One region of the Caballeronia sp. RCC_10 genome, then DNA from elsewhere that is predicted to be linked to it. Evidence: predicted binding sites of a transcription regulator. Region 1 holds the regulator's gene; each other region holds the start of a gene.
The links. Region 1 encodes FliA, which starts transcription of late flagellar genes. Its sites were predicted from a motif close to CTAAAGTTTNNNNNNNNNNNGCCGNTA; they were not measured.
Positions count from the first base shown of each region.

Region 2: flgM (flagellar biosynthesis anti-sigma factor FlgM) is a predicted target of FliA. The motif match lies at 1,225-1,251, and genes of this name have one in related genera.
Region 3: bcsB (cellulose biosynthesis cyclic di-GMP-binding regulatory protein BcsB) is a predicted target of FliA. The motif match lies at 1,582-1,608, and genes of this name have one in related genera.
Region 4: motA (flagellar motor stator protein MotA) is a predicted target of FliA. The motif match lies at 1,955-1,981, and genes of this name have one in related genera.

Region 1 covers NZ_JBFUPT010000003.1:441,089-446,364, forward strand. The annotation lists gene AB6804_RS09720 (thiamine pyrophosphate-binding protein) at 1-346, opposite strand, end outside; gene AB6804_RS09725 (hypothetical protein) at 396-533, opposite strand; gene flhF (flagellar biosynthesis protein FlhF) at 596-2,320, shown strand; gene AB6804_RS09735 (MinD/ParA family protein) at 2,313-3,230, shown strand; gene AB6804_RS09740 (RNA polymerase sigma factor FliA) at 3,251-3,982, shown strand.
Region 2 covers NZ_JBFUPT010000046.1:12,163-17,438, reverse strand. The annotation lists gene AB6804_RS29650 (hypothetical protein) at 1-425, shown strand, start outside; gene AB6804_RS29645 (hypothetical protein) at 529-831, shown strand; gene flgM (flagellar biosynthesis anti-sigma factor FlgM) at 894-1,196, opposite strand; gene AB6804_RS29635 (response regulator) at 1,362-1,808, opposite strand; gene AB6804_RS29630 (hypothetical protein) at 1,853-2,035, opposite strand; gene AB6804_RS29625 (methyl-accepting chemotaxis protein) at 2,276-3,976, opposite strand; gene AB6804_RS29620 (nucleoside 2-deoxyribosyltransferase) at 4,959-5,276, shown strand, end outside.
Region 3 covers NZ_JBFUPT010000002.1:226,938-232,213, forward strand. The annotation lists gene bcsB (cellulose biosynthesis cyclic di-GMP-binding regulatory protein BcsB) at 1-1,397, opposite strand, end outside; gene AB6804_RS05555 (ATP-grasp fold amidoligase family protein) at 2,408-3,274, shown strand; gene AB6804_RS05560 (SLATT domain-containing protein) at 3,201-3,785, opposite strand; gene AB6804_RS05565 (hypothetical protein) at 3,918-4,142, shown strand; gene AB6804_RS05570 (dihydrofolate reductase family protein) at 4,200-4,880, shown strand; gene AB6804_RS05575 (transporter substrate-binding domain-containing protein) at 4,924-5,276, opposite strand, start outside.
Region 4 covers NZ_JBFUPT010000009.1:73,467-78,742, reverse strand. The annotation lists gene AB6804_RS17390 (MFS transporter) at 1-268, shown strand, start outside; gene AB6804_RS17385 (hypothetical protein) at 414-581, shown strand; gene AB6804_RS17380 (hypothetical protein) at 637-909, opposite strand; gene AB6804_RS17375 (helix-turn-helix domain-containing protein) at 1,019-1,846, opposite strand; gene motA (flagellar motor stator protein MotA) at 2,080-2,949, shown strand; gene motB (flagellar motor protein MotB) at 2,979-3,962, shown strand; gene AB6804_RS17360 (Nramp family divalent metal transporter) at 3,970-5,276, opposite strand, start outside.

The DNA.
Region 1 (5,276 bases):
GGTCGCGCGCGCATTGGCCGATGAGCAGGATCATCGGCGTCGAATCCTGATACGCGGTGTGCACGCCGATGGATGCGTGCGTCGCGCCCGGCCCGCGCGTGACGATCGCGACGCCGGGCCGGCCGGTCAGCTTGCCGACCGCTTCGGCCATGTTCGCCGCGCCCGCCTCGTGGCGGCACACGATGGTCTGAATCTGTTCAGTTTCGTCGTGCAGCGAATCGAGCACGGCGAGAAAGCTCTCGCCGGGCACGCAGAACACGCGCTCGACGCCGTGTTGCACGAGCGCATCGACGACGAGACGCGCGCCGGTGGTTTGAGTGGAAGCGGGGGAAACATCGGACGCCATGCGTAAAAGTCTCCTGTCGGTTCTGGTTGGCGGAAAAGCGCCCTATAGCTTACGCCGTGGTCGGCACGGCGAGCCGAATCTTTACCGCGATCTGCTCCATCAGCCGAAATACCCCTTTTTCACACCCCTTATCCAGCGATAGACGCAGGCGCTTCTTCGCAATAATGGCTTCACTGAAAGCGGACACGTCGAAACATCCGGCGACGCCCGCCTCGCAAAGATCGCAGTCATTCCTCATCGGGGGCAAGTTTGAACATCCGTAAATTCATTGGCGCGAACAGCCGCGACGCACTGCGACAGGTTCGGGAAGCGCTTGGCCCCGATGCAATCGTGCTGTCGAACCGTACGCTGGACGATGGTTCCGTGGAGATCGCCGGTTGCGCGGACAGCGATATCGCGTCGATCTCGCCGAAAGCGCAAGAGCTGGCCGCGCCCGCGACGTTCGCGAGCGCCACGCCGCGCGCCGCGCTGGCGCAGGCAGCAGCCGCTGCGGCCAAGCACGCCGCACCGAATCCCTATGCGAGCGGCGATGTGTTCTCGTCCGTGTTCGGCGCGAAGCCCGACGCCGATGCCGACGCAGCCGACGAAGCACCCGCCGACGAAGCATCCCGCACGCTGGCCGATTCGAATCCGTGGCTGATCGAGCATGCGCGACGCATCGCCGAGCAGGCCGCGACGCCGTCGAATCGGCCGCTGACGGCATCGTCGGCAATTGCACGCGGCATGGGCGTGCCGGTGCCGCCCAAAGCGCAAGCCGCCGACAAGCCGGAGACGGCGAGCTACGTGCTGCGCCAGGCCGCGCAACCGAAGGTGGACACGCCCGAGTGGGCGCGCGAAGCCGCGCAAGTCGCCGCACGCCGCGCCGCGCAGAAGATCAACGCAAGCGCGCCGCAAGCGGAAGCATCGCCGGCATCGGCTGAAGGTGCGTTCGAAGGCTTGCCCGCGAATGCGGCGGCTGTCGTCACCGAGGCGATTCGTGCGCGCATGGAGCAGGTCGTCAACGATACGGTGATGAACGAGCTGTCGTCGATGCGCTCGATGATGGAAGAACAGTTCTCCGGCCTGCTGTGGGGCGATCGCCAGCGCCGCATGCCGAGCAACGCCGCGCTGACCAAGCACCTGTTCGCCGCGGGCTTCTCCGCGCAACTCGTGCGCATGATCGTCGACAACTTGCCGGAAATGGAAAACGCCGAGCACGCGCTCGAATGGGTGCAGCAGGTGCTCGAATCGAACCTGCCGGTGATGGCGAGCGAAGACGCGCTGATGGAACGTGGCGGCGTGTTCGCGCTGATGGGCCCGACGGGCGTCGGCAAGACGACGACCACCGCGAAGCTCGCCGCGCGCTGCGTGATGCGCTTCGGCGCAAGCAAGGTCGCGCTGCTGACGACGGACAGCTACCGGATCGGCGCGCACGAGCAGTTGCGCATCTTCGGCAAGATTCTCGGCGTCTCGGTGCACGCGGTGAAGGACGCGGCCGATCTGCAACTCGCGCTTTCGGAGCTGCGCAACAAGCACATCGTGCTGATCGACACGATCGGCATGAGCCAGCGGGATCGCACGGTGTCCGATCAGATTTCGATGCTGTGCGGCGCGGGTCATCCGGTGCAGCGCCTGTTGCTGCTGAACGCGACGAGCCACGGCGACACGCTCAACGAAGTCGTGCAGGCCTACAAGAGCGCGGCCGATCAGCCGCCGCTCGCGGGCTGCATCCTGACCAAGCTCGATGAAGCGACGAACCTCGGCGGCGTGCTCGATACGGTCATCCGCTACAAGCTGCCGGTGCATTACGTATCGACCGGACAGAAGGTGCCGGAAAACCTGTACGTGGCGACCAAGCGGTTCCTGATCAAAAGCGCGTTCTGCATTCCGCGCGACGGCTCGCCGTTCGTGCCGCAGGACGAGGAAGTGCCGGCGCTGTTGTCCGCATTGTCCGCGCGTGCCGCGGCTGAACTCCATGAGGTTCGCTTTGGATAAGCTCGTGCTCGACCAGGCTGAAGGCCTGAGACGGCTCCTGACGCGTGCAGGCTCGCGCGTGGTGGCGGTCGCGGGCGGACCGGCGGGCATCGGTTGCACGTCGGCGGTGGTGAATCTCGGCGCGGCGCTGGCCGTGCATGGCAAGGATGTGCTCGTCATCGACGAGCGGCAGAACGGAACATCGGTGAGCCGCATGGCGGGGCTTTCCGGATCGCAGGCGATGAGTGCGGTGATGTCCGGCCGCCACACGTTGCAGGACGTCGTCACGCGCACGCCGCTCGGCTTTTCGCTGATCGCCGCGCCCCGCGAGGAGCGCGTGAGTCACGACGCCGCGCAGTGCCGCGGGTTGCTCGACGGACCGGCGGACATCGTGCTGATCGATACGCAACTGGATCGGCATGGCGCGCTGTCGTCGCTTGCGGCGCAGGCGCATGACTTCCTGATCGTCACGCGGGCGGCTGCGCCGGCGATCACCGAGGCGTATGCGTGCATGAAGCGTCTGCACTACGCGCATGCGATCGGACAGTTCCGCGTGCTGATCAATCACGTGCAGAACCCGGCCGACGCGGCGGTCGCGTTCGACAACCTGTCGGGCGTGGCGAGCCGGTATCTGGCGGTGGCGCTCGTGCAGGCGGGGTATGTGTCCGAGGATGCGCGCATTACTCGGGCGAGGGAGCTGTCGCGTTCGGTGGTAGAGGCGTTTCCGGCTACGGCTGCGGCGCGCGACTATCGCCAGATTGCGGCGGAGCTTCTGCACTGGCCGGTGCGTTCCACGCCGGCTGCCCGTGATGCTGAAGTTGAAAACGAAATGCAGTTTTTGGATGGCGAGTCTGACAAGGGCGGGCGGGAAGTGGCGCGAAGGGCGTCGATGTTTCCCGGCCATGCATTGAGCAGCACGGCGTCGATGTGATCAAGACAAAGGTGACCCAGATGTACAACGCCCAAGGCAAACTCTCGCAGTCCGACGTGTTGACGCGCTATGCGCCGCTCGTTCGCCGGCTGGGGCTGCAGCTCGTCGCCAAGATGCCGGCGAGCGTCGACCTCGACGATCTGATTCAGGCCGGCATGATCGGCCTGTTGGATGCGGCGAGCCGTTACAAGGAAGATCAGGGTGCGCAGTTCGAGACGTATGCGAGCCAGCGCATTCGCGGCGCGATGCTCGATGAACTGCGCGCGAACGACTGGCTGCCGCGCAGCATGCGCAAGACGTCGCGCGAAGTGGAATCGGCGGTGCACAAGGTCGAGCAGAGCCTTGGCCGTTCGGCGAGCGAGACGGAAATCGCCGAGCATATGCAGCTGCCGCTAGACGAGTATCAGTCGATGCTGCAGGACTTGCACGGCAGCCAGTTGATCTATTACGAAGACTTCGACCGCTCGGCGGACGACGAACCGTTCCTGGATCGACATTGCGTGGATCGATCGGACCCGCTGTCGGCGTTGCTCGATGACAGCCTGCGCGGCGCGTTGATCGAGGCTATCGATCGGCTGCCGGAGCGCGAGAAGCTGCTGATGAGCTTGTATTACGAGCGCGGGCTGAATCTGCGAGAGATCGGCGCGGTGATGGAAGTCAGCGAGTCGCGGGTTTGCCAGTTGCATAGCCAGGCGGTCGCGAGGCTGCGGGCGAAGTTGCGGGAGCAGGAGTGGACGGGGGTGGAGGCTTGAGGGGGCCGCGCCAAGTTTGGCAAAGATGCTAAGGGAAACCTATTCATTGATCGTCTTTTCATCCGACCAACCCACGCTTACTCCGCCAACGTCGATCAGAGGTGAGTCAAGCCAATCTGCATGCAATTCCGGCCCACGCCAGAAACGCATGCGGGGTCGCCGGGCGGCACGACGACAATTTGGGAATCGATGCTGACTTAACGCGTTGAGAGTCGTTTCCTGGTGGCGGATACAGGACGCGTAATGTCAGTGTTGGACCAGAGGTGATGAGTTCAGCTCTTGTGCCCTCAATGGTAGCCTTTGATTTCGCAGGCAAGGCCCGCCATTGAGGCCAGTGCAAATCCACCAGTGCCAGAAAGCGTTTATTTAACTTTTACGCCAGAACGCAGCAGCTACTAGGTTCACAAGTTGCCTTGTTAGAGCGTGATGCCAGTGGCCTCCGCCGCAGCGGCGGGCAACTGCACTCGACGATGCGGATCTGAGTCACGCGTTGCGAACGGGGTCGTTCGGTCATAGGGCGGCCTCTTGCAAACGCTGAGGAGCCCACACGTGCTGTACCAACGCAACCACCAGTGCGCGCGGGGCTCGCTGTTGCTCTCTCGTGAAGTTGTCGAAGGCTTTGAACGGCAATTGATGAGCGCGTTCGAGCCCTGGGCCGAGTCATTGAGAAATACAATGCGTCGCGGTTGTCTTCCACATAAACCGATAAGCGCACAGTGCTCAGATGTCTGTGTGTTTGAGCGGCACACACGTGTGATTCAGCCCACCCGGCGCGCGCTACAGGCTACCGCTCGCGCTGCGGTGGCAACCCGATCATGCCAAGCCTGTCGGCAAAGTGAAGTTTGCGGCGACTGGCCGCCGTGGCATCGGCTTTCGGACTACGCTTGCGCAGTGCGATGAACCCGGCGCGCTGCGCGACCGGCTCGGAGAAGCGTGGCAGAGCATCAAGGCCGGACTCGTGCGCGGCATTTCCATCGGCTTTCGACCGATCAAGCCGAACGGCGCGGCGACGGTTCGCATGGTATGCGATTCGTCGAATGGCAATGGCTTTAGCTGTCGTGCGTCACGATCTCGGCAAACAGTGGCGTGAGTATCACCGCATTGCCTTCGGCGGATAGTGAGCAACGGCGGATTAACGCTCCACCCCCCCCCGCATTATTCGACTCGACGGCATAGCGCCGACTATGCGCGACGGCACGGTGCGGCTCACTCCAGCAGACTGCAACCGCGCGAGACACTAGCGCCCCAATCGAAGACGTTTCAGAAGTTGATACGACTCGAATCTCCGTAGCCC
Region 2 (5,276 bases), on a different contig from region 1:
TATCGAAGGCGGACGCGCTGCGCATGTTTGCATCAGCCAGCAGCGACACCCGCGCGTTCGAAGAAGACCTCACCGACTGGGTGGCAACAGAGGTAATCGGCGACGTTCTGTACGCGGGCTATTTCTGCCCCAAGAGCAAAGGCTTAGACGAGGAAAAGCGAGTGTCTTTCGCGCTTGTACATGCGTGCGAGGCGATCAGCAAGCATTTCGGCATTGACGCGGGGATCCTCGAACACGCAATGCGGCCAGAGAACCTGGCAGAGTTGGCAGCGGCACGGGACGCAGAGATCGCGTCTCTGGTCCATGCTGTTCCCGAACTTATGAACGACGCGGAGGCCGTGCGTGAAAAGCATGCGTCGGTGCAAGCGGCGCTGGCCGATGAACTTGCGAACGCGATCGCTGCCGGAAAAATTACGTCTCACTGAGCATCCAAGGCGCGTCAGGTCCCTGCCTTGACAACGCTGCCTCGTCGGTAGCCTCAGTAGTGAGCCGAGTGTCCTGCTTGGCCCCTACTGATGGAGAAAATGGATGGCTTTTCGGATCGACCCCTCGTCCATAGCGTTCACCGAAACCCGCCGTGGCATTAACGCGACCGCCACGATCGTGTCTGATGAAGGAATCAGAATCGGCGAAGTCGACGATATTGCAGAGAGAATCGTCGCAGATGTCACGTTCGTATCGGCGGCCGCCCGTTCGGCGTTCGTTGGAGAGGCGCGGCGTGTAAATCCCGTGGTCTTCGGTCGAACCGACCACAACGACGATATTTATGCCTCGGAGTACGCGCGAGCGCTTCTCGCGACAGCGGAACAAGTCCTGTTGACTCGCATCTGACCGGTCAAAGCAGCCACTACGTCGACACAGTCCAATGCATGTGGGCGTGCTTTCGCCGATGCTCAGCCTGCCGTCGTTTGCAGTAGATCGCGCGCCAAGCCGAGCATTCCGTCGGCGATGCTGCCCGAATCGATACTGTAGGTACCGTTGCCCAGCGCTGCTTTGATGGCCGCAACCTTGTCTGCGTCGATGTCGGTCGCGCTCGACGTGCGCAACGCGGAAGTCGATGAAATCGTGACTGCCGAGCTATCTGCGGCAACGGCGTCGGAATGCTGCGGAGCGGCGGCAAAGTCCGTTTCGTTCGTTGCACGCCGGACGGTAATCGGCTCCGGCATGGCGGGGTTGTTCGTCGACTGGATTTTCATGGTTTCGTTCCTCGCTTGCATGATTCCTTAACGGTCCAAGCGTTGAAATCTTTACCAAGCTCCAGGGCGTGCGGCCCGTCGATCACTCCATCACGGGCGCGAAACCCTTGTTCAGCGGGGCACTCCGGCAATTGAAACAAAGTGAAACAAAGTGTGAGCAGGGAGTTACGTGGTCGTGTTGAAGATGGCGCCGAACACGGATGTGCCGCGATCTGTCGGGGCGGAATTGGCTGGAAGTGGGGTGACTTGCGCGAGCTTGTCGGCCAATGCCGCCTCCGAAAACGGCTTCACGATGTAGCCGTTAGCACCAGCGTGAATTGCGGTTAGTACGTTTTCGCGCTTCTTTTCAGCCGTGACCATGAGTACCGGCAGGTGCGCCAGATCCTCGGATTTGCGAATCTCCTGCAGCAGGGACAGCCCGTCCAGATTGGGCATGTTCCAATCAGTGATCACCAGATCGAAATGCTGCGCTCGGAGCTTCTCGAGCGCAGCTACCGCGTCCTCTGCTTCTTCTATGATCGAATAACCGATCGCCTTGAGCATCTTCCGAATCAAATTGCGCATGGTGGCCAAATCATCGACTACCAACAAGCGCGTATCAGCATATGCCATCGGTGAAACCCTTCCCTTTCCTTTAATTCGAGTACTGCCAACTTTCAAGCCGGGCCGCGCACGATCACGCTCCGTGCAGGCATGCGAAGGTATTGTGCGACGACCCAATGCAGTGGCCGCTCGTCGTAGCAGCGCTTCTCAGCGAACTGCATGATCGCGTCAAGCTGCTGTCCGGTGCAGCCGAAGACTTCGCGGCCCGATGATCTGCTGCCGTTATACGTTTTCATGTCGGTATCCGTGGTGCCATCCGATCGGAGGAAATCGGCCAGCTCGACGCAGGCCTTGATGACGGACTCAATGCCCGTTGTGGGGCGCTGCTTTCGATCAGAGCCAGCCGACGCCGGAGCTGGTGTAGTTGCTTGACGATGTCGCCCACCTCGTAGTGGACCAGGTGCTCCCCGCCAGCAGTGGGCGAACTCAACGAAAGCGGCCGCGTCGTTAGCGGCACGGCGACACTCGTTCAGAGATCAAAACGTCGACCAATCGCCATCGTCCCCCGCATGAACGGGTCGAGCGGCGGCATGCGCTGGCTTCGCCACTTTCGTCACCGTCGGCGATTTCTTGGGCGGTAACGGGCGCGCAATCTGCGACGTGTGGTTGTTCGTCGCTGCGACGGAGCGCGTCTGGGCGGTGCGGAATACGGCGACGGCTGCGGACAGTTGTTTCGCTTGGTCCTCCATCGACCCCGCTGCTGCCGCTGCTTCTTCAACGAGCGCGGCATTCTGCTGCGTCACGTCGTCCATCTGCATCACAGCCTGGTTCACTTGACCGATCCCCTTGCTTTGCTCGATGGAGGCCGCCGCGATCTCGCCCATGATGTCAGTCACACGTTTGACGGCGGAGGTGATGTCGTTCATCGTCGCGCCCGCTTCCTCGACATATCCGGTTCCAGCCTGCACGCGCTGCACTGAGTCGTGGATCAGTCCTTTGATTTCCTTTGAAGCTGTGGCGGAACGTTGTGCAAGCGAGCGGACTTCAGTTGCCACAACTGCAAAACCGCGCCCTTGCTCGCCAGCGCGCGCCGCTTCCACCGCCGCGTTGAGCGCAAGGATGTTGGTCTGAAAGGCGATGCTCTCGATGATTCCAACGATATCGGCGATCTTGTCCGAACTCTGATTGATACCCGCCATCGTCTCCACGACGCGGGATACCACCGCGCTGCCTTGCTGCGCGACTTCCACGGCTTGCGCAGCGAGCGCGCTCGCCTGACGGGCGTTCTCCGCGTTTTGCGTGACAGTGGACGTCAACTCTTCCATGCTCGCGGCGGTTTCCTGGAGCGATGCGGCCTGCTCCTCAGTGCGTTGAGAAAGGTCTTGATTGCCTGAAGCCATCTGGCTGGTGGCTGTTGCGATCGCATCCGTCGACGTCTTGATGGTGCCAATCGTGCCCGTGAGCTGCTCCTGCATTCGCTTCATTGAAAACAGAAGGCTTGCACGGTCGTTGGGGGCAGTCTTGACGATCGCAGTAAGGTCATTGTCTGCAATCCGGCTCGCAATCTCGGCCGCGTAGGACGGCTCGCCACCCAGCGAACGCAGGATCCCTCGGTTGAGAACAACGACAACTCCTGAGAGCACCACAGCCACAGCGAGCAGGATTCCCAAGCTTTGAAGCAACGTAGCGTGAAATGCCGCGTCGATGTCGTCAACGTAGACCCCGGTCATGAGAATCCAGTCCCACGGTTGGTACGACACGTTGTACGACACTTTGGGCACCGGCTCGGTGGCGCCTGGCCGCGCGAAAGCGAACGTCGTAAAGCCTTGAGCGCCGTTCGCAGTGACCTTCACCGCATCGATATACAAGGCGACCCCGTTAGGATCACGGTAGCTGCTCACGTCGCGGCCGTTCATCTCGGGCTTCATCGGATGCATCAGCACGGTCGGATGCGAATTCAGCAACGTGAAGTAGCCGTTTTCTCCGTAGCGAATGTTGCGGATGTGATCCATCGCCCGCTTCTTCGCATCATCAACTGTCATTGCGCCGGCAGCGGCCTCGTCCGCGAACGTCTTGACTCCGCTCAGAGCGATTTCAGAGGCGTGCTTCAGATCGGCCTTGCGCTCTTCCATGCGGATGTCGCGAGTGCGATAGGCGTTATAGACCGACAACCCAGCCAGACAAAGCAGGCTCAAGACCAGCGGAAGCCAAAGCTTTTGTACAAACGAGAATTTCATTACTGACCTTTTGAGATTAGGGCGCGACCGCTCTCGCGCGGTGCCGCGCCGGAACGTGCAGCCCTCTCCCACTTACGGCATTCCACGTCAGAAATGAACCGCCCTCATAGACCTAAAGAAAAAATTCCAGAACAACAGGTAATCCCGCCCGAACGCTATTGCGAACCGACTGCGGGCGTCGATGGGACCGGGATATACACGATTTCGCCACGAGCTTGGCCGGGTGTTTTCAGGCGTGCCGGTTTGGGTAACGCGCGGCGCGTCAGCCTCCTGAAGAGTGGCGGCATCGACCCCGCGTGCGGATGTGACCTTCTGCGGTTCTAAAGAAATATCGCGCGCTGCCGACATTGCAAGCACGGGTCGGCAGAGCCGCCTCTTGCCATTGAGAGCCGAAACGAACCTTGGAGGTGTGCGATGTCTCGTGTCGTTCGCATTTTGCGCAGCATCGGCAGGCATCTTCTGCCGCAGGTTCGACTCGTCCCGGTATCCGGCGAGCAAGCACGGCGACGAGCCGCCGTGCGCGGTATTCGGTTCTAGCAAATCGGCAAGCCGTCACCCAGCAGAATGCAGCCCTCGTCGAGCCAGGCCGCCGCCGCTGCCGTTTCACTTCAAGATTAGGCCGAAACGCTGCGCGCGACGATGGCCGTCTTCAAGACCGCCGTCTGAGCCGCCGCTGCTAAACGGGCCGCCGTTGACTTGACTACGGGGGGTTATTGGTAAGCTCATAGGCGTTCCAATAGCCCTGCAGTCGAAGCCACGAACCGATGTCCAAAAGAAATCCGACGAAGTCGCAGCGTGCCGTGATGGAGTTGCTCGATCAGGGCTTACCGGTCGAGCAGATCGCAAACAGTCTCGGAAAAAGCGCCTTGGCTGTGAAGAAGCAGCTAAACCGGATCAAACGCCGGGTCCGTGAAGGAAGGATCGACCCTTCCCCTCTGCCGATCGAGCGCGCCGCGAGCGAGCCACGCATCTACCTTGCTGGATTCGACGTCTTCCGCCGCGACGCAAGGAACACGGCGAGCACCTCAAGCAGCTCTGCCGCGATCGCGGCTTCGTTGGACTCTATCCGCTCGACGGTAACGTCCCCTCTTTTCTCACACCTCACGACGCTGCGCGCCACATATATACAGCCAACGTCCAGTTGATCCGTTCGGCCGATATCGTGATGGCGAACCTCGATGACTTTCGGGGCGCCGGCGAGCCTGACAGCGGGACGGCGTTCGAAGTCGGTTTTGCGGTAGCGCTTGGGAAACCCGTGTTCGCATATCGGTCCAGCGAAGCGCCGCTGACTGCGCGTGTA
Region 3 (5,276 bases), on a different contig from region 1:
GGATCGATGGACGCGCGCGCCGGATTGCCGGTCGCGCCGGCGCAGAGCGTGCTCTTTTCGGAATCGAGATTGAAGCGGAAATCGAGCTGGTTATCGCCGACGAGCTGATAGGCCGGCACTTCCAGTTCAGCCGTCGAGCCGCGCGCACCGGACGATTTCACACCGGCTGTGTCGCCGTTCGGCGTCAGGCGATACGACTTGATTAACTGCTTGTTCATCTCGATCGACAACGCGGAGTTGTTCTGCACGCTCGGCGCGGTGTAGCGATAGCGCACGTCGAGCGGCGCGCCGACTTCGTTCCACGACGTGAGGTCGACCGGCACGCGCAATTCCAGGCTGATGGTTTCGAGCGCGCCGCCTGGCGATTGCAATTGTTCAGGACGCTTGACTATTTCAGCGAAACGAACGGGCCGGTCGACGGGCGTCCAGCGCGGCGCGTCATAGGGCTTGCGCTCGGGTTCGGGATCGCGGCGGCCGATGTTCGCAACCGGCCCCGACAGGCCCGGCGTGCGCAGCACCAGTGCATAGGCGGCGCTGTCGACATCCTGTGCATTCGCACCTGTGACGATCAGCAGCTTGTGACCGGGCGCGGCGGGGTTGTCGGTGATGACGAGCGCCGGTCCGCTGACGCCGGCGGGACGAACGTTCGGCGGCAAGTCGTCGAGACGGCCGACGAGCACGGCGTGATCGTCCTTCGGCAGGTCGGGCGTGACGGGGAAGCGGGCCTTGCGGTAATCCGCGAGTGATCCGAACCACGATGCGATCACCGATGCGGTGCGCAGAGTGGCATCGCTTGCATTCGACGGCAGCACGAACGTGAGCCGCAACGGGTTGACGTCGTGCTCGTCGAAGAACGGCGCGGGCAAGAGCGCGAGTTCGTTGGGCAACGTGATCGGGACTTCGTCGAGCACGATCTCGCTGTTGGAACTGATATCGGCCCACAAACCAGTATTGCCCGGGTCTTCACAGTGCTCCATCGAATAGTGCGCGATCAGCTTCAGCTGCAACGCGCTGTAATCGGTCATCAGACGCGGATCGATCTCGATGTCCTGCGTCACCGTCCGCCCCGCGCTTTCAGGCGCGAACCGCAGCGTCGCGACGACCTGGTCGTTCATCGACACCTTCAGATGCGACATCGGGAACAACAATGCTGGCGAATAGGAATAAACAAGCCGCAGACGCGCAGCCTTGACGATGCGATCGCGCCTCACGCCCACGTTCACCGTACGTACGTCTTCCAGTCCGCGAAGACTCAGCGTGCGGTATGCGCCCAGCGCAGAGAAAGGAATGTGGACTTTACCGTCGCTCGCGCCCCCGGTCTCCGTGAGCGATGCTTGCGTAGCGTTCGGTGCAGCGAGAGCGGAAGTTGTCAGAACGGCCGCGAGCCACGCGATCATCGCGACAACGAACGAAAAGCCGAACCTTTCCGTTGTCCAGAATAACGATCGAACTTCCGGTTTAGAGCGCACGTTCGGACGCGCGCCCGCCTCTCCCCCGCGCCCATTCCGTTTTCTTTCGATCGTTAGCATGACTAATCCCGAACTCGTTTTTGCGGGCTATCTTCAAAGCTCTCAGTCTTTCTTACCGCTTGGCCCGTGCAATCTCGAGTTCGTTGGCGTGGGGATCCCGGAAACAACTCTATAAACACAGGATAAGCGGCAATGTGCGGATCCGCACACAGGCTTACGAATTGTCATTTCGTTTCACACGTTTGTCAAAAAAGAGTGGAAACGCTTTAGCAAGTTTTACGTGAATCAGCAATATCGATGTGTCGTCCTAAGTTGAGGGATTCGACTCCATTTAAGCCGGCATTAAATGCTTAAGGCATCGACTACCCCGTTTGGCGAATCGCTCAGAGCAATTGTTGAGGATGCGAAAACGACGGATAGAAGCGCGGCGATTGGTGTCTGTTTGCTCTACGAAATTTGGTGAGGTCTCGCCAGCGAGGTCGCAAGGTGCTCGCTTTCTGTCTATGTGTCACCGCCGCCATTTTCGCGCCATTTAATCGTTGTCCTTGACATGCGCCGCTTCTACCTTTTCGCCTGTATCACTCGTCAATTAACCAATGCAGGCCGTTGACCGGTAAATCGATCGCATTTAGCGCGACCGCATAGCTGTTTTCACGAAGGCAAAAAACCGCAGCAAGGACTCGTTACTATTCCTTGCATCGTTTGCCTGAAGTTCGCGCTACGATCACCATTCCGCTATCAATGCGTTGGCTAATTCCGTACGCACGACCGTCCTCTTAGCGCAAGCTCAGACGAATACCCCGATGTCTGTGCGATACCGCGCACGGCGCAAGCGGATGCATTTTCGGGTGCTCAAACCGTTGCCTAATTTACAAACGTAAGTATCATTTGTGCGATCACTGACACAACGACACACCGCGTCCTATCCGGGAGAAAGAATGTCGCTTTCCAAAAGGTTGGTCGACGGCGCCAAGGACTGGCTGCCCGATAGCGTATTTTTGCGCATCGCTCATTTGCACAAGGTCGGCCGTTTTCCTAATATCAAAGCGCCGAAAACCTTCAACGAGAAGATTCTTTACCGCTGCCTGTATCCGGACCCGAGGTTCGTCGATCTGACGGACAAGCTGACCGTGCGCAATTATGTTCGCAGCAAGATCGGCGATGAGCACTTGCCGAAGCTCTACGCCGCGCCGGACAAGTTCACGCGCGATGTCTTCGACGCCCTTCCCGATCGCTTCGTGATGAAGGCGAATCACGGAAGCGGCTTCGTCAAGCTGGTTCGCAACAAGTCGGAGACGACCTTCGAAGAACTGCATGCGCTGGCGCAGCAGTGGCTGGCAACGGACTTCTATCGCGTGGCGCGCGAACGCCATTACCGCACCATCAGCCCGCGGATTTTCTTCGAGGAGCTGCTGCTCGAGCAGACCGGCATCGTGCCCGCGGACATCAAGATGCATTGCTTCTTCCGCGCGGGCGAGAGCAAGCCGACGGTCTTTACCGCGCTCATTTCCGACCGTTTCGGCGAACATCCGCGCGGCGACATGTACGACGGCGACTGGAACCGGCTCGACATCGCTATTGGCCATTACGCGCGCAGCGACGTGCCGCTGCCGCGTCCGGACAACTTCGACAAGCTGCTGTCGATTGCGACCGCGCTTGCCGAAGGCTTCGAATATGTGCGAGTCGATTTGTATGCACCCGGCGACAAGATCTACTTCGGCGAATTGACGTTCACGCCCGGGGCTGGCGTGTTTCCGATGCGTCCCGATGCCGTGGACTATGAATGGGGCCGGTTGATGAGCTAACCCGCGGCGGGCAGCGCATGACGCGTCGCGGTACATGCGGCGCCGCTTGCGCGATGCGATCGAGCTCATCGCGTACCGCCGTCATGTCGCACATGTCCTGACCGTTCGTGGTGCGCACGAGCATCGCTTCCAGTCGTCGCCGGACAGCGCCATAGCGAGCGCCGGCTCTTCGATGAAGATCGGCCCGCTCGCTAAAGCGCAAGAAGGTCTGCAGCGAAGCGAGAACGGCCGCGCCCATGCTCGTCATCCCGACGACGATTCTCAACTCGGGCGACACGGCAGTCGTCACCAGCGATAGAAACGACGACGTACCCGTTAGCGCGGTCATCCCGATCACTGCAAGCCCGAGGTGTCTCCCGTATGCCGATAGCCGATCCGCCATTGCATAGTGGCGGATTTGCGCATCGCGCGCGCGTCTTATCCATTGAAGCAGTAACGACCGAGTATCGTCCGGCGGATGATATCTTAGGCAGTCTTTAGCTTGTTCCCTGCTCGGCGGAAATTCAGTCATGTTTGAAGCACTTTATGGTTGATGACTGACACTTTGCACGCGAACAGGGACAATTATTGTCTCTTGAGCGCTTCCCTTGGGATGGGCCTGACGCTTGCTGCATCGGCGGTAGTTCCATTTCATGGAGGGCCTATGTCAACACATGCAGGCAGGTCGCAGGAAGACCGCATCGCGGCCCGAGAGGGCGACAAACTGCCGTCGCAGGAGCAGGCAGGCGGCGATATGGCGATCGAGGGCACTGAGGCGGGCAAGGATTCGAGCAGCGGCAAACTTTCCGAGGCGGGCAAGGATGTCTGGCGTCAGGGAAGCACCATCGACGAGGAAGGGCCGCTGCCGCCGGATCAAAAGCCAGACTGAGTCTTATATAGGCACAGGCTTTGCGCCAGCGTTGCACTCGACAACGCTGGAGTAGCCATGCATATCGTTTGCCACATGATGTCGTCGGTCGATGGCCGCAGCCTGACCGATGGCTGGCATCTCAGCTTCGCCTCCCCCTGCTATGAAGAAACTGCTGCCACGTTCAAGGCCGACGCGTGGGCGTGCGGCCGGGTGACGATGCAGGAAATTTCACACGGCAAGGACCGGGACTATCCGCGCGGCCTGGCTAAAGAGCCGATTCCACGCACGGACCACTTTGCCACGCGCGACGCCAGTCAATATGCCATTTCCATCGATCCCAAGGGACGCGTCGCATGGAAAAGCAGCACCGCACTCGATTCTCATATCGTCGAAGTGCTTGCTGAAACGGTGGAGGACGACTATCTCGCCTATTTGCAATCCATCGGCGCGTCGTATGTGTTCGGCGGGAAAGAAGATATCGATCTCAAACGCGTCGTCGACACGCTGCAGCGCGAACTGGGAATCGATAAGCTGATCGTCGAGGGGGGCGGCCACGTGTCGGGCGCTTTCGTGAATGCGGGCTTGGCCGACGAAGTCAGCGTACTGCTGATCCCACTTGTCGACGGACGCGAAGCGCATCCGTCGTCATTTGAAGTCGCAATGAACAAGTGGCAAAAGCCGGCGTATCTGAAACTGGAGTCGGTGCAGACACTCGACAATGACGTCGTCTGGCTGCGCTATACGCGCAAGGCCTGATGGCCCGACGAAGCGGCGGATGATCCGCCGCTTCCAGGACGCCTTAGCTCTTGCGCACGGCATCCGGCAAGTCACGGCCGTGGTACTTCTTGTAGATCGTATTGAGATTGCCGTTCTGCATGTTCGTGTGAACCCAGTTGTTCACCCACTCCTTCAGACGCGGCTGGTCCTTGTTCATCGCAATGCCAAGATCGAAATTCTTCTGCTCGAATTTCATTTCGATGTGGCGTTGCGGGGCGCGGCGCTGCATTTCCTGCAGGTTCGACGGCGTGCTCGAAAAGACGTCGATCTGGCCCGTCACCATCGACGTGATGAGCGTCGCGTCGTCTTCATAGCGCTGAATCTGCGCGCCCTTGGCGAGCTGCGTCGTCAGCGTGTCGTTGACGGTTGCACGCG
Region 4 (5,276 bases), on a different contig from region 1:
GCCGTGGTACGCGTTCACGGGCTTCACGGTCGGCGTGATCGGCGCGATTCCGTTCGTGATGGTCAAGGCCTTCCCGCCCGCCGTGCGCTTCTCGGGCATCTCGTTCTCGTACAACGTCGCGTATGCGGTGTTCGGCGGACTCACGCCGATCGTCGTCTCGTTGATGATGAAATCGAGTCCGATGGCGCCCGCGCTCTATGTCGGCGCGCTGTGCATCTTGGGCGCGCTGACGTCGCTCTTCATCAAGGACGCGCCGGCTGCACGCTGAGCCGCGCGGTTCGACGTCCAATGGCGCACTCGCGGTCGGGGTGCGCCATTTCCGTCTGGGCGGCGGTACCGGGTACGTCCGTTGCAGCATTCGCCGGGAACGCGCGAACGCGCGCCTTCGCTACTCTCCCGGAGAACACGCCATCATGTCGACCATGCCTCGCTCACCGGACGAATCCATCGAGCCGGACCCGGACAAACTGCTCGATCCCGACGCAGCACCCAATCCCGAAGACCCCGACATGCCCGACGGTCCCGATTCGGCGACGCCGCTCGTGCCCGCCGATCCCCATAACGGCGAACCGCGCATGTGAAGCGATGCCCGCGCGGCCACCGGTGCGCGCGGGCATCATCGAACGAAGACGGGCCTTAGAGGCTCGTCGTCTGCACTTCGCCCGTCTCCAGCGCACGCTCGATGAGCGCATCCTGCTGCGCCTTGCGCACCGCGTCAGCGACGAACGTATCGGGCGCTTCCACTTCCGCCCTGATCGCGCCGATGATGCCGTCGGCCTCCACGATCACGAGCGATTCCGCCGAATCCGCCCGGCTGATGATGACCCGTTGCGGCCCGCCGCCTTCTGCGATGCTCGCGCAGAACTGCATGCGCTCGCCGCCGATCACTTGTTCGAATGTCTGAATCATGGCTGCCTTTTCCCGCGTTGATTGAACGAAAACTGCATCGTGCACGACGTCGCACGCTTCAGTTTCATTATTGATCCGCACGACGCCGCCAGGTTCCGCTTTGTAAGCGTCAGCGCCGTGCGTCGGCCAGTTCGCGCAGCTTGACGGCTGTCGCCTCGTCGGCCGGAAAGAAGGCTTCGATCGCCAGTTCCGACAGCGTGATGTCGACGGGCGTACCGAAGACAGTCGTCGTGCTGAAGAACGAAAGCACGCCGTGTGCCGTGCGCAACCTGAGCGGCACGACGACGGCGTCGGGTTCGCCGTGCGGCTCGTCTGCCGCGTGCGGCGGCGCGGGATAAGCGTCCAGTTCGGCGAGGAGCGCGGCGAGCGCCGTATCGCCCGATACGTCGATCTGACGCCTCACGCGTGCGAGCACATGCGCGCGCCACGCGTGCCAGTTGCCGATAACGCCTGCCAGCCCGCGCGGATGCAGCGACAGCCGCAGCACGTTCGCCGGCGGCGCGAGCAGCGACGCATCCGCCGACGCGACCAGCGGCTCGAGCGCCGCGTTGGCGGCGATCATCGTCCAGTGACGGTCGATGGCGAGCGCCGGATACGGTTCGTATCCCTTCAGCACGAGATCGACTGCGCGGCGCGCGGCGTCGAGTTGCGGATCGGCCAGCGTCCGCTCGCGATAGATCGGCGCATAACCCGCCGCCACGAAGAGCGTGTTGCGCTCGCGCAGCGGCACGTCGAGTTGCTCGGCGAGGCGCATTAGCATGTCGCGGCTCGGCATCGAGCGTCCCGATTCGACGAAGCTCAAATGCCGCGTCGATATGTCGGCGATGCCCGCGAGATCGAGCTGGCTCATGCGCCTGCGCTGCCGCCATTCGCGCAGCAACGCGCCGACCGTCGCGGGCGCGGCGCGCAACGTGTGGGCTGTCAGTGTCGAGTTCATACGCCGATGGTAGATGAAGCGAGGACGTGCTTCCATTACCTGCCAGGTAATCGCCGCGTAACATTTACCGCCGCCAACCTGCTTTCGAAATCTTTCCACGAGCCACCCTTAATGTCCCGGTGTACTGCGCCGTTAAAAAGCCCAGCACCATGCAGACAATGCTTTGCGAGCCGTGCGTGTTTCGTCGAACGAGCGCGCACGGCTCGCCAAGCCCGGACATTTGCGGAGAAATCATGTTTGTCGTTATCGGATGGGTACTCGTCATCGGCTCGGTGATCGGGAGCTTTATCGGCGTCGGGGGCCACCTCGCTGCGCTCGTTCAGCCGTTCGAACTGCTGTGTATTTTCGGCGCGGCGATTGGCGCGTTCGTCGTATCGAACCCGACCGCGACGCTCAAGAAAACGCTTCAGGCGCTGCCTAAAGTGTTCAAGGGCGGCGGCTATACCAAAGAGAAGTACCTTTCGCTGATCGCGCTGCTCTATGAGCTGCTGCAAAAGGCGCGCAAGGAAGGAATGATGGCGCTCGAAGCCGATGTCGACGCGCCCGAAGCCAGCCCGCTCTTTCAAAAGTACGAACACGTGATGGCCGATCATCACCTGCTCGACTTCATCGTCGATTACCTGCGCATGATGTCGGCGGGCAATGTGAACGCGCTCGAACTGCAGGACCTGATGGACGAAGAACTCGAAACGCATCACGCGGAAAGCGCCGTCGCCGCCAATGCGATTCAGAAGATGGCCGATGGCCTGCCGGCATTCGGCATCGTCGCCGCGGTGATGGGCGTCGTGCATACGATGGGTTCGGTCGGCGCCGCGCCCGCCGTGCTTGGCGAGATGATCGCCGGCGCGCTCGTCGGCACCTTCCTCGGCATTCTGCTCGCGTATGGCTTCATTGGCCCGCTCGCGGACCTGCTCAACGCGAAGGGCGCGGCCGAAGCCAAGCCGTTCCAGTGCGTGAAGTCGGTGCTGCTCGCATCGATGAACGGGTACGCACCGACCGTGGCGGTGGAGTTCGGCCGCAAGGTGCTGTTCACCGCGGACCGTCCGAGCTTCCAGGAACTGGACGACGCCGTGCGCGCCACCAAGATGCCGAAGTCGGCCTGACGAAGCCCTGATCCGAAGGAGTCACGCTCATGGCTGAAAGACCCTCACGCGACCCGTTGCAATCGGTGCTCGCCCCCACTGTCGTCGTGCGTCGCAAGAAGAAAGGCGGTGGCCACGGCGGGCATCATGGCGGTGCATGGAAGATCGCTTACGCCGACTTCGTCACCGCGATGATGGCGTTCTTCCTGCTGATGTGGCTGCTCGGCTCCACGTCGAAGTACGACAAGGCCGGCATCGAAGACTACTTCAACACGCCGCTCTCCGCGCTCTTCGGCAACGAAGGCGGTGCGTCGGCGCATACCAGCATCATCAACGGCGGCGGAAAGGACTTGTCCAGCTCGCGTCCCGGCGAAGCCAGCAAGAGCCAGACGCAGCCGGTGCCGCCTTCGGTGGCGCGTGCCTCGGTTGCGGCGGAAGACATGCAGCGTCTGCAACAGCTCAAGCAGAAGCTGACCGCGCTCATCGAAAACACGCCCGCATTGCGTGCGTTCAAGGACCAGATTCGCATCGCGATCACGAGCGAAGGCTTGCGCATCGAGATCGTGGATTCGCTCAAGCGGCCGATGTTCGCATCGGGCAGTTCGAAGCTCGAAAGCTACGTGACGACGATTCTGTCGAACATCGGCGCTTCGCTCAACGATGTCGACAATCGCGTGTCGATTGCGGGCCATACGGATGCCGTGCCCTATTCGGGCAGCCAGAAAGGCTATTCGAACTGGGAACTGTCGGGCGAGCGCGCGAACGCGGCGCGCCGTGCGCTGGTCGCGGGCGGCATGAACGAAACGAAGGTGCTGCAAGTGCGCGGCCTCGCCGATGCGCTTCCGCTCAACAAGGACGTCATCGACGAGCCGACCAATCGCCGCATCAGCATTCTCGTGCTGAACAAGGCAGCCGAACTCGCATTCTTCCGCGATGGCGGGCGCACCACGAGCGATCAGGCCTTGCCCGCTGAATCCGCCGCTCCCGCAGCGGTCGCGGCGAAATCGAACATGCAGGTCGGCGTGGTCAAGTAAGCGCGCGTCAGGCGAACCAGTCCATCACCGTCTGCACCACGAGCCACGCGTTCGCCGCGCTGATCACGGCGAACAGCAGCCACGCGAGCGCCTTCGTATGCAAGGCGTTCGCGAACCTGCCCATGAGCGCGTGATCGTTCGTCATCCGAATCAACGGATAGAGTGCGAACGGCAATTGCAGGCTCAGCACGACCTGACTCGCCACGAGCAGCTTGCCGACCGCCCCGTTGCCCATCAGATACACGCCGATCACTGCCGGCACCAGCGCGAGCGCCCGCGTGATCAGACGCCGCTGATAGCACGGAATCTTCAGGCGCAGGAACCCTTCCATGATGACCTGTCCCGCGATGGTGCCGGTGAAGGTCGAGCTTTGACCCGAAGCGAACAGCGTCACCGCGAAGAGAATCGCCGCAAGCCCGGTGCCGACGATCGGCGCGAGCAGCTTGTACGCATCCTCGATTTCGGTGACTTGTGTATGCCCCGTCGCGTGGAACGCGGAAGCCGCGAGAATCAAAATCGCCGCGTTGATGAGCAGCGCAAGCACGAGCGACACGATGGTGTCGAGCCGCGAAAGACGGATCGCCGAAGCGAGGCTCGCCTCATCGCGAGAGACGACGCGCGTCTGCACGATCGACGAATGCAGATACAGGTTATGCGGCATGACCGTCGCGCCGAGAATGCCGATCGCAAGATAAAGCGGCTCCCGGCTGGACAGCACGTCGATAGACGGCACGAGCCCCGCCGCCACCGCGGGCCAGTGCGGCTTCACGAGCGCCAGTTCCACGACGTATCCGACGCCGATGGTCGCGATCAGTCCGAGCATGATCGCCTCGAGATCGCGGAAGTTCTTCCCCTTCAGGCCGAGCACGATGATCGTATCGAAGGCGGTGAAGACGACGCCCCACATCAGCGAGCAGCCGAATAACAAGTGAAACGCCAGCGCGCCGCCGAGCACTTCGGCGAGATCGCACGCAATGATCGAAAGCTCCGCGAGCAGCCACTGGGCATTGGCGATGGGCTTCGAATAGCGCTCCCGCGAAAGCTGTGCAAGATCGCGCCCGGTGACGATGCCAACCCGCATGGCCAGGCATTGCAGCACCATAGCCGCCAGGCTCGACAAGACAACGACGAACAACAGGCTGAAGCCGTAGCGCGACCCGGCTTCGATATCCGTCGCCCAGTTGCCGGGGTCCATGTAGCCGATGGAAATCAGCAGCCCCGGCCCTGCGAACTGCAACAGTTTCTTCCAGAGCGGCGCACCGGGCGCGACGATGACGGACCCTTTGACTTCAGACGGGCAGAACGGCGCGGTCG